3 regions of the Thioalkalivibrio sp. ALgr1 genome follow, and region 3 is predicted to be linked to each of the others. Evidence: predicted binding sites of a transcription regulator. Region 3 holds the regulator's gene; each other region holds the start of a gene.
What was found. The regulator sigma-54, encoded in region 3, starts transcription at its own class of promoters, with help from an activator protein. The targets are predictions, from matches to a motif close to TGGCANGNTNCNTGCTT.

Region 1 (3,260 bases), 190 kb from region 3:
GGAAGAAGAAGTCGGCACGATCGGAGTAGTAGATGTCGCCATCACTACCCAGCACGTCACCCACGGCGTTGTCGCCCGTGATCAGGAAGCCCAGGCTCGGGATCACGGAGCTCAGGCCATCGCCGTACATAATGTTGTAGCCGATCAGCATGTACATGATGCTGGCGATCGAATACAGGGCGATATTCTTGGTCGCGATTTCGGCGACACTCTTGGTGCGCACCATCCCGGCCTCGAGCATGGTAAAGCCCGCGGCCATCCACATCACCAGTGCACCGGCCACCAGAAAATAAAAGGTGTCCATCGCATAGGCGAGTTCGACAACTTGTTGTTCAATTTCCATGATTGAAATTCCTCATTCGATGGAAGAGGGAAAACCCTTAAAGGGCTTCCGGGCCGGTCTCGCCCGTGCGAATACGCACGACCTGCTCCACCGGGGTGATAAAGATCTTGCCGTCGCCGATCTTGCCCGTACTGGCAGACTTGGAAATGGCCTCGACCACCTGATCGACCAGGTTTTCGTCGACAGCCACTTCCAGTTTCACCTTGGGCAGAAAATCGACCACGTACTCGGCGCCGCGATAGAGCTCGGTATGGCCGCGCTGACGACCAAAACCCTTTACTTCGGTCATGGTCATTCCTTGCACGCCGATCTCCGAGATCGCCTCGCGGACATCATCAAGCTTGAACGGCTTGATCACGGCGGTAATCATCTTCATGTCGGACTCCTTGAGCGGGGCCGCCTGAGGGCGGACCCGCAGTTACTTGAGTGGAAAAGCCGGGTTTAGAACGTCTTGGTCCAGCCCACCCAGGCGCCAACGTCCTCGTCGGACTCGTCGACGTATTCAAGGTTGAAGCTGAACTCGCCCCAGTCGCCCGCATCGCGGGTGAGGCTCGCGGTGTAGTGGGTGTAGTTGTCGAGATCGGAGTCATCGAAGTTGGTGCGGCCCACGAGGAAGCCAGCGCTATAGACATCCATGAACGGGATATCCAAGCCGGCGTAGTAGTACATATCCTTTTTCTCGAGCGCGGAATCACTGCTGTCGTTCACGACATAGGCCATACCGGCGTACAAACCAACGGGCCCGGTATCGAACGAAACTTCACCGTAGACTTCGCCGAAGTCGGCGCTCAGGGAACCGCTGTCATCGCGCGCATCGGGGTAGGCGTAATACAGATACCCAACATCGTAGCCAAAGCCATTGTCGAACTCGTCGGCAAAGCCGAGATAAAGATCCATTTCGTAGCTGGTGTCGTCGCCAAAGTCGACGTTGGAGAGCCAGGTGCCGACGTAGAAGCCGGATTCGTGCTCATAGTCGATACCGCCCTGAATTGCGGCGCCATCATCGGTTTCGGAAAAGCCGCGGAAGTAGTAGTTGGAAACCGCCCCAATGTTCACGGAAAGCTCCGCGGTGGCAGCAGAGGTAAAGGCCACACCACCGGTGGAGCCGACAGTGACGATGGCGGCGGCCAGCGCGGAACGAGTGAACTTCTTCATATTGTGTTCTCCCAGTTGTGCAATCGAGTGTCGCGTAGTCGACACCCGGTCCTTGCACAGGCCGTGCCATATCGGGAAAACGGAGCCAGATCGGCTTTTCACAACACCTGTTGCAGGTGAACGACGCCAGCACGCACAAAAGCGGTGCGCACTAAAAGTGCACACGCACCATATTGGGTCAAGGAATGATAAATCTGTGACCGGCCGCACGGCCGGGGTCGAGGCGAACTAGGACAGGAACCGACGCAAAGGGATCAGGTGGAGGCTGGCAGGGTGCCGCGTTCGACCACGATGCCGACCTCGGCCACACCGGCGACCGCGCCGGGCTTGCCCAGCTCGATGCGCACCCACGGGGTGCGAAACTCGGCCATCAGGGCCTCCGCGATCTCCTCGGCCAGGGATTCCAGCAGCGCGTGGGGTTCGCGCGTGACGATCGCGCGCACGGCATTGGCCACCGCCTCGTAATCGACCGTGTCCGTGATCTCGCCCGAGTGCGCGGCGATGCGCGTGTCGGTAGCTAGCTGGATATCAAAGCGCAGGGGGCGCTGGATGCGCTGCTCCCAATCATAGACGCCGACGACGGCATCAATGCGCAGATCCTTGAGGTAGATTCGATCCATCCCGTACCTTTGCGGTCCGGCCCTGGCGGCCGGCGCCTATCGTACTGGCTTGCCCACAGCAGGTACACCGAACCGGTATCATGGCGCGGCAGCTTCCCAAGGACATTCCTGATGCCCGAGCGCTTTCACGATCTGCCCTGGCCAGACAATCCGGAAGGGTCACCCCGAAAGGTCGGCGTGGAGATCGAGATGGCCGGCGTCTCGCTCGAACGCATGGCCGAGGCCATCCGCGCCGAGTTCGGCGGGCAGGTCCGCTGTGAAAGCCCGTTCGTCGCCCGGGTCTGCGATACGGACCAGGGTGATTTCCAGGTGGAGCTGGATGCCCGGGTACTGAAGGACCGGGCGTATCGCAGCCACCTGCGGCGGCTGGGCATAGAGCTCGACGACACCGACGAGGCGGCGCTCGACCGCTGGCTGGCCGATGCCGCCGGGCGCCTGGTACCGCACGAGATCGTCGCACCACCGATACCGGCCTCGGCGCTTCCCCGGCTGGATCGCGTTCGGGCCGCACTGCAGGAAGACGGTGCCCTTGGGACCGAGCGTTCGCTGCTCTACGCGTTCGGGCTGCAGCTCAATATCGAGGTCCACAGCACCGATGCCGCCTGGATCCTCGATGTCCTGCGGGCCTTCCTGCTGCTGTACGAGATGCTGACGAACGCGGGCGAGATCGACCTGGCCAGACGCCTGTCGCCCTACATCCGCGCATTCCCCGGCACCTTCGTCCGCGAGACCCTGAACCCGGACTTCCAGCCGGACCAGGGGGAACTGATCGACCATTACCTCGCGCACAACACCACGCGTAATCGGCCGCTGGACATGCTGCCGCTGTTTGCCGAACTGGATCAGGAGCGGATCGACGCGGCCCCGGTCGAACATGAGCTGGTCAAGGCCCGGCCCGCGTTCCACTATCGTCTGCCCAACTGCGAGATCGACGATCCCGAATGGAGCCTGGCCCACCCCTTTAACGGCTGGGTCGAAGTGGAACGGCTCGCCGCGGACCGGGAACGCCTGCAGCGGATGAGCCGTGAATACCTGGAACGCCCCACCCAGGCACTGGGTCGCTGGGCCGACGACTGGGCCAGGAAGCTGCGTGGCTGGTTCTGAGTACGACACCATGAGCAACGCCGGACCGGCGCGGCGTC
Region 2 (3,260 bases), on a different contig from region 3:
CGGGCGGTGATGTCCCTGGAAAAGCTCCTGGAGCGCCGCATTGCAGAACAGGAGCGGGTGGCCGATCGCCGTCGCCAGCATGAGCAGGACATGTGGGCGACACGGCAGGTGCACACGCGCACGCAGGAGACGAACAACGACTGGCAAGAATCTTGAATGAGCTGACCAGGAATGCCCATCAAAGGCGTACGAGCCGGGCAATGACTCAGAGGATCCATTGATGATCGCGACAGGCAATGCCGGCCAGGGGATGATGCCGCTGCTGCAGTTGTTGGGGGGTGGCAGTGACCTCAAGGACCTTCAGGCGCTCGAAGGCCTCGAAGGGTTGAAGGACCTGAAAACCGCAGAAGGCGAGGGTTTCCTCGATATTCTTCAGCCACAGCTCGAGGCGCTGCTGGCCGATCTGGGCGTGGGTGAAGAGGAGCTTGAAGGGCTCGATCTGGAGGGCATGCTGGCCCGCTTGCAAGCCCTGATGGACGGAGGCGAACTGGCCGTCGAGGTGGAATCGGGCGGCAAGGATTTGCCGCTGGCCGCGCTCATGACGGCAGTGGATGATCGCCCCGGTCCGTCCGTTGCACGTATGGAGCGCGGCGAAGGCAACGGTGGCGCGCGCGAGATCAAGCCGTTGCCTGCAGCGGTCATGCGGCTGTTCCTCGAGTCCAGCCAGGGCTCGGCTGCTTCAGGCGGCGGGGCGGGCACCGAGCTGCTCGGTCCGAACAGCCGCCTTTCGCGCGAGAATGTTCTGGAGCTGCTGGCGCAATGGATGTCCCAGGGGACTGATACGCAAAGGGCGCAGGGACGCGCGGAACCTCTGGCCGGCATTCTGCCGGCGCATGTACAGGCTGCGGAAGGCAGCGAGGGTTCACGCAGCTCGTTGCGCCTGGACCTGGCTCGGCTGCTGCAGCCGGGTGGCGAGCGCGAGCTGACGGACCAGATCCGCATGCTGGCGCGTGCCCAGGGCGGCCGTACCGAGATCAAGCTGCACCCGCCGCAGCTGGGGACACTCGATGTCCGCCTGAACGTGGACGGTGATCGAGCCACCGTCCAGTTCATCAGTGCAAATCCGGTGACCCGCGAGGTTCTGGAGGCGGCGATGCCTCGGCTGCGCGAGAGTCTCGCCCAGAGCGGCCTTACGCTCGAGGATGCGACCGTGTCCGATCAGGCGGCCGAAGAGCGTGAAGGTCAGCAGGAATTGGCTGACGGGCAGCGGGCCGGGCGCGAGGCCGATGAGTCCGAGGCCGAGGAAGAGCAGGCGACGGGTAGCACCCTTTCTATCCTGAACCGCCGGCTTGACCTGTTCGCCTGAGTAAGTCCGTTTGCAAAAGACCGGGTGCGTAAACCCGCCCGGTCGTTCCCAACCTCGGTTGTTGTGCCGCCAAGATCCCGTCTTCTGCCGGGTTCGGGGCGGCTGAATCTTGACGATCCCCTTTTTAATTCCCGGCTGCACCCCTCCTGTGCTCTCCTCGTTACCGCTTAAGCGTCGGAAATCATTACATAAATTAATTTTGGCACTGCCTTTGCTATGAGTTCAGGCAATAGTCAGCGCGATCCCGTGCCGTCAACATGGACGGATTCACGAATCTCGAGGGTGGGAAATGGCGGAGAAGGAAGTCGAACTGGGTGGAGAAGGCGCCGGCAATAAGGGCAAGAAGGGGCTGCTCTGGATTGTCATTTTGCTGGTGCTCGTGTTCGCCGGGGCCGGCGCGGCGGCTGCGTGGTTTTTCTTGTCCGGCGGTGGCGAGGAAGAGACCGGTGAAGAAGGCCCGGCCGAGCGTCACTATCACGGGCTGGAGCCGATGACCGTGAACATTGATGGGCCCGGACGCATTCGCTATCTCCGGGTCGAGCTAAGCGTCGTCACCACCGACCCCGAGGTGATTGAAGCACTGGAGCGGCATATGCCGGCCGTTCGCAACGATGTGCTGGGCCTGCTTGGAGAGAAACACTACGACGACCTCAATACGCGTGACGGGAAGGAATCGCTTGCCGAGGAGCTGCGCGAGGCGATCGCCGAGATCCTTGAGGAGCGGGACGCACCACATGATGTGGAAGCGGTGCGCTTTAACGAACTGGTCATGCAGTAGGCAGAACCATGGCGCAAACGGACATCCTCAGCCAGGACGAGATCGACGCCCTCCTTCATGGGGTCGATGACGGCGATATCGAAACGGATGACCCGTTTCCGAATGACGGAGAGGCCCGCGAGTTCAACTTCGCGACGCAGGATCGGATCGTGCGTGGGCGGATGCCCACGCTGGAGATGATCAACGAGCGCTTTGCACGACACCTCCGGGTACGCCTGTTCAATATGCTGCGTCGCTCTGCGGAGCTCTCCGTGGTCGGCACTCGGGTCTCGAAGTTCTCGGAGTACATGCACTCCTTGTTCGTGCCGACCAGCCTGAACCTGGTGCGGGCGCATCCGCTGCACGGGACTGGTCTGTTCGTGTTCGACCCGAAGCTGGTGTTCATCCTGGTCGACAACTTCTTTGGTGGCGACGGTCGCTACCACACGCGCATCGAGGGACGGGATTTCACGCCGATGGAGATGCGCGTGGTCCACGGCATCCTCGAAGGCGCATTCGAGGACATGGTCAAGGCCTGGCAGCCGGTGATGGATCTGCGCTTCGAGTTCCTGAACTCGGAGGTGAACCCGCAGTTCGCCAATATCGTCTCGCCCACCGAGATCGTCGTGATCAGCGAGTTCCATATCGAGCTCGATGGTGGCGGCGGCAATCTGCATTTCACCTTGCCGTACTCGATGATCGAGCCGATCCGCGAGCAGCTGGATACCGGGCTGCAATCGGACCGGTCCGACGTGGATCAACGCTGGATGAAGGCGCTGGAAGAAGAGATTCAGGACGCGGAAGTCGAGGTGAGCTCCACCCTGACCGAGACCGAAGTGACGGTGCAGGAGCTGCTCGACATCCAGCCGGGCGACATCATCCCGATCAATCTCCCCGAGACCGTTACCTTGAGAGTCGAAGATATCCCGCTGTTTCGTGGGAAGTTTGGCGTATCCGATGGCAAGAATGCGATCCAGGTGACGGATCGCATTATCAAGCGATAGAGGGCTGCACCCATGGCAGACACCGAAGACAACAAGAAAGACGACGAGAGCCTGGCTTCCAGTGAGGACAGTGACGTGACCCCGGAGGCAGCCGAAGGGGAATCCGAAGAGGACCAGGACGCCCTGGCGGACGAATGGGCCGCAGCGCTGGCCGAGCAGAAGGACACCGACGGTGAGCCGGCCGCCGATCCGG
Region 3 (3,260 bases):
ACCGGTGATGTGGTGGTGATTCGCGGGGACATGACACTGGAGGCCGACAAGGTCTATGTGCGCAGCCGCGACCGACGCCCTTACGAGATGGAGGCCCACGGCGAGCCTGCGCGGCTGGAGTCCCCGGACCCGGAGACGGGCGAGATGCGCATCGCCACCGCGCTGCGCATCGACTACCTGCTGAACGAGGACCGGGTGATCCTGACCGACCAGGCGCATGTGGTCACGGCAGCCGAGGAAGCGCGCGGCAAGCGCATCGTCTACGACCTGGAGACGGATGTGATCGAGGCCGAGCGTGGCGAGGCCGATGACGAGCGTGTACGTATCAGGATCCAGCCCCGCGAAGACGACGAATGAACGAGCTCGACACCAGCGCGCCCGCCGCGGCCGGTGGCGAATCTGCGCCGATGGCCGGCTATCTGACCGGCCGCGAGCTGACCAAGCGCTATGGCAAGCGTACGGTGCTGGATCGTGTCGACGTCGATCTGGCACCAGGGGAGGTCGTGGGCCTGCTGGGACCGAACGGCGCAGGCAAGACCACCTGTTTCTACAGCCTGGTCGGCCTGATCCGGCCCAATCGTGGCCGCATCACGCTGGGTGACCGGGACATCACCCGGGCCCCGATTCATTCGCGGGCCCGAGCCGGGCTGGGCTACCTGCCGCAGGAGGCCTCGATCTTCCGTCGGCTGAGTGTTTGGGACAACCTGCAGGCGGTGCTGGAGCTGCGCTCGGAGCTCGACCGCCACGAGCGACGCCGCATCGGCGATGCCCTGATCGAGGAGTTCCAGCTGGAGACCGTGCGCCACAGCCCTGGGATTGCCCTGTCCGGGGGCGAGCGTCGCCGCGCCGAGATCGCGCGGGCACTGGCCGGTGACCCGCGCTTTATCTGCCTGGACGAACCGTTTGCCGGCGTGGATCCGATTTCCGTGGGTGATATCCAGGCCGTGATTGGGCATCTGGCCCAGCGCGGGATCGGTGTGCTGATTTCCGACCACAACGTGCGCGAGACCCTCGGAATCTGCGACAGGGCCTATATTCTTAGTGAGGGCCGCATCCTGAGCGCCGGGACCCCGCAGGAGCTGCTGGACGACCCCCAGGTGCGCCGCGTGTATCTCGGAGAAAACTTTCGACTGTGAACATTGATCAGTGTTTCCTTAAGATGATCTTGATGGTCACCATGGACCTCAAACCGCGATGCTGAAACCCGGGCTCAATCTGCAGCTGGGGCAGACGCTGACGATGACCCCGCAGCTGCAACAGGCGATCCGTCTGCTGCAGCTTTCCACGCTGGAGTTGCAGGCGGAGATCCAGCAGGCGCTGGAAAGCAACCCCATGCTCGAGCAGGTGGAGGACGAGGGCGAGGAGGCCCCGCCCGAGCGCCCGGAGGAAGGGGGCGAACGGGTCGACGGGGATCGCATGCAGGCCGACACGGCTGGCGATGACGTGATCCCCGAGGAGTTGAGCACCGACAGTCGCTGGGACGACATCTACGAGCCCGCCCCGAGCCCACGCGGCCTGGACGACCGCGACCCGCTGGAGAATACCTCCGACGGCGAGGACGAGGGCCTGCAGGACCACCTGCTCTGGCAGCTGCATCTGAGCCACCTGACCCCACGAGACCAACGGATCGGGGCGGCGCTGATCGACGCGATCAGCCCGGACGGCTATCTGGACAGTGAACTCGAGGCGCTGGCGGAGATGATCAGCCAGGGCGAAGACGAGCCCGTGGGGGTCGACGAGGTCGAGGCGGTGCTGCACTGGATTCAGCAGTGCGACCCGCTGGGCGTCGGTGCGCGGGACCTGCGCGAGTGCCTGGAGATCCAGCTGCGCCATTTGGCGCCGGATGCCCCGGCGCGTGACGCGGCTCGAGCCATCCTGGAAAACGGCATGGAGAGCCTGGCCAAGCGGGACTACCGAGCCCTGCAGCGCCAGTCCGGCGTGCGCGACCCGGACGAGCTGGCGCGGGCGCTGGACCTGATCCGCACCCTGAATCCGCGGCCCGGTGCCCAGATCAGCGAGTCCACTTCGGAATATGTGGTGCCGGATGTCTATGTCCGCCATGACCGCGATGGCTGGCGCGTGGACTTGAACCCGGAGATTGCGCCGCGCATTCGCATCAACGATCTCTATGCGGGCATGGTGCGGCAGGTCTCCGATGCGCGTGATAGCGCGTTTATGCGCGATCAGTTGCAGGAGGCGCGCTGGTTCCTGAAGAGCCTGCACAGCCGGAACGACACCCTGCTGCGGGTCGCCCAGGCCATCGTCGTGCGCCAGCAGGGGTTTCTCGAGCATGGTGAGGTTGCCATGCAACCGCTGATCCTGCGCGATATCGCCGAGACCCTGGAGATGCACGAATCGACCATCTCGAGGGTGACTACACAGAAATACATGCACACCCCGCGTGGGGTATTCGAGTTCAAGTACTTCTTTTCCAGTCATGTTGGCACAGCCGATGGCGGCGAATGCTCGGCGACCGCGATCCGTGCCATGATTCGGGAATTGATTGGTGGCGAGACCCCGAACAAGCCACTGAGTGATGCAAAACTGGCCCAGATCCTGTCGGATCGGGGCATTAATGTGGCCCGACGCACCGTGGCCAAGTACCGCGAGGCTATGCACATACCGTCTTCCAGCGAACGCCGGCAGATGGCGAGTATGCCCAGTGGAACCAAGCAAAAAGGAGCCTGACCATGCAGATCAACCTGACCGGCCATCACGTCGATATCACCGACGCCCTGCGCGACTACGTGAACGAAAAGTTCGCGAAGCTGGAACGCCACTTCGACAAAGTGATCGACGTGCATGTGGTGCTGACCCACGAGAAAAACCAGAACCTGAACAACAAGGCGGAGGCCAATCTCCAGGTCAGCGGCAATCACATCCACGCCGAAGCCAGTCACGAGGATATGTATGCGGCGATTGATGGCCTGATCGACAAGGTGGATCGTCAGCTGATCAAGCACAAGGAAAAGGTCAAGGACCATCACCGCGCCGAGGGTGCCCAGCGCAACCGCGAACAGGCCCTTTAACGCAATGACCATTGCCGAGCTGATCACCCGCGCCCGTATCCGGCTGGAGCCCGAGTGTTCCAGCCAGAAACGGGCGCTCGAGACCCTGGCCGAGTTGCTGGCCGTCGGCGGCGAGGAGTCCGCCGGCCCGGCCAGCGGGGCCATCTTCGAGGCCCTGTCTGCCCGCGAGAAGCTTGGCTCCACCGGTCTGGGGCATGGCGTGGCCATCCCGCATGGGCGTCTGGCCGAGCT

Region 1: F466_RS0103155 (TorF family putative porin) is a predicted target of sigma-54. The motif match lies at 1,551-1,567, and genes of this name have one in related genera.
Region 2: fliL (flagellar basal body-associated protein FliL) is a predicted target of sigma-54. The motif match lies at 1,507-1,523, and genes of this name have one in related genera.

The regions. Positions count from the first base shown of each region.
Region 1 is NZ_KB905132.1:659,339-662,598, reverse strand. It holds gene F466_RS0103165 (ammonium transporter) at 1-343, opposite strand, end outside; gene F466_RS0103160 (P-II family nitrogen regulator) at 381-719, opposite strand; gene F466_RS0103155 (TorF family putative porin) at 785-1,498, opposite strand; gene folB (dihydroneopterin aldolase) at 1,753-2,118, opposite strand; gene F466_RS0103145 (amidoligase family protein) at 2,230-3,222, shown strand; gene F466_RS0103140 (gamma-glutamyl-gamma-aminobutyrate hydrolase family protein) at 3,233-3,260, shown strand, end outside.
Region 2 is NZ_KB905134.1:302,593-305,852, reverse strand. It holds gene F466_RS0109150 (flagellar export protein FliJ) at 1-156, shown strand, start outside; gene F466_RS0109145 (flagellar hook-length control protein FliK) at 221-1,306, shown strand; gene fliL (flagellar basal body-associated protein FliL) at 1,596-2,084, shown strand; gene fliM (flagellar motor switch protein FliM) at 2,093-3,067, shown strand; gene fliN (flagellar motor switch protein FliN) at 3,080-3,260, shown strand, end outside.
Region 3 is NZ_KB905132.1:850,169-853,428, forward strand. It holds gene lptA (lipopolysaccharide transport periplasmic protein LptA) at 1-357, shown strand, start outside; gene lptB (LPS export ABC transporter ATP-binding protein) at 408-1,136, shown strand; gene F466_RS0104065 (RNA polymerase factor sigma-54) at 1,195-2,688, shown strand; gene hpf (ribosome hibernation-promoting factor, HPF/YfiA family) at 2,691-3,029, shown strand; gene F466_RS0104075 (PTS sugar transporter subunit IIA) at 3,034-3,260, shown strand, end outside.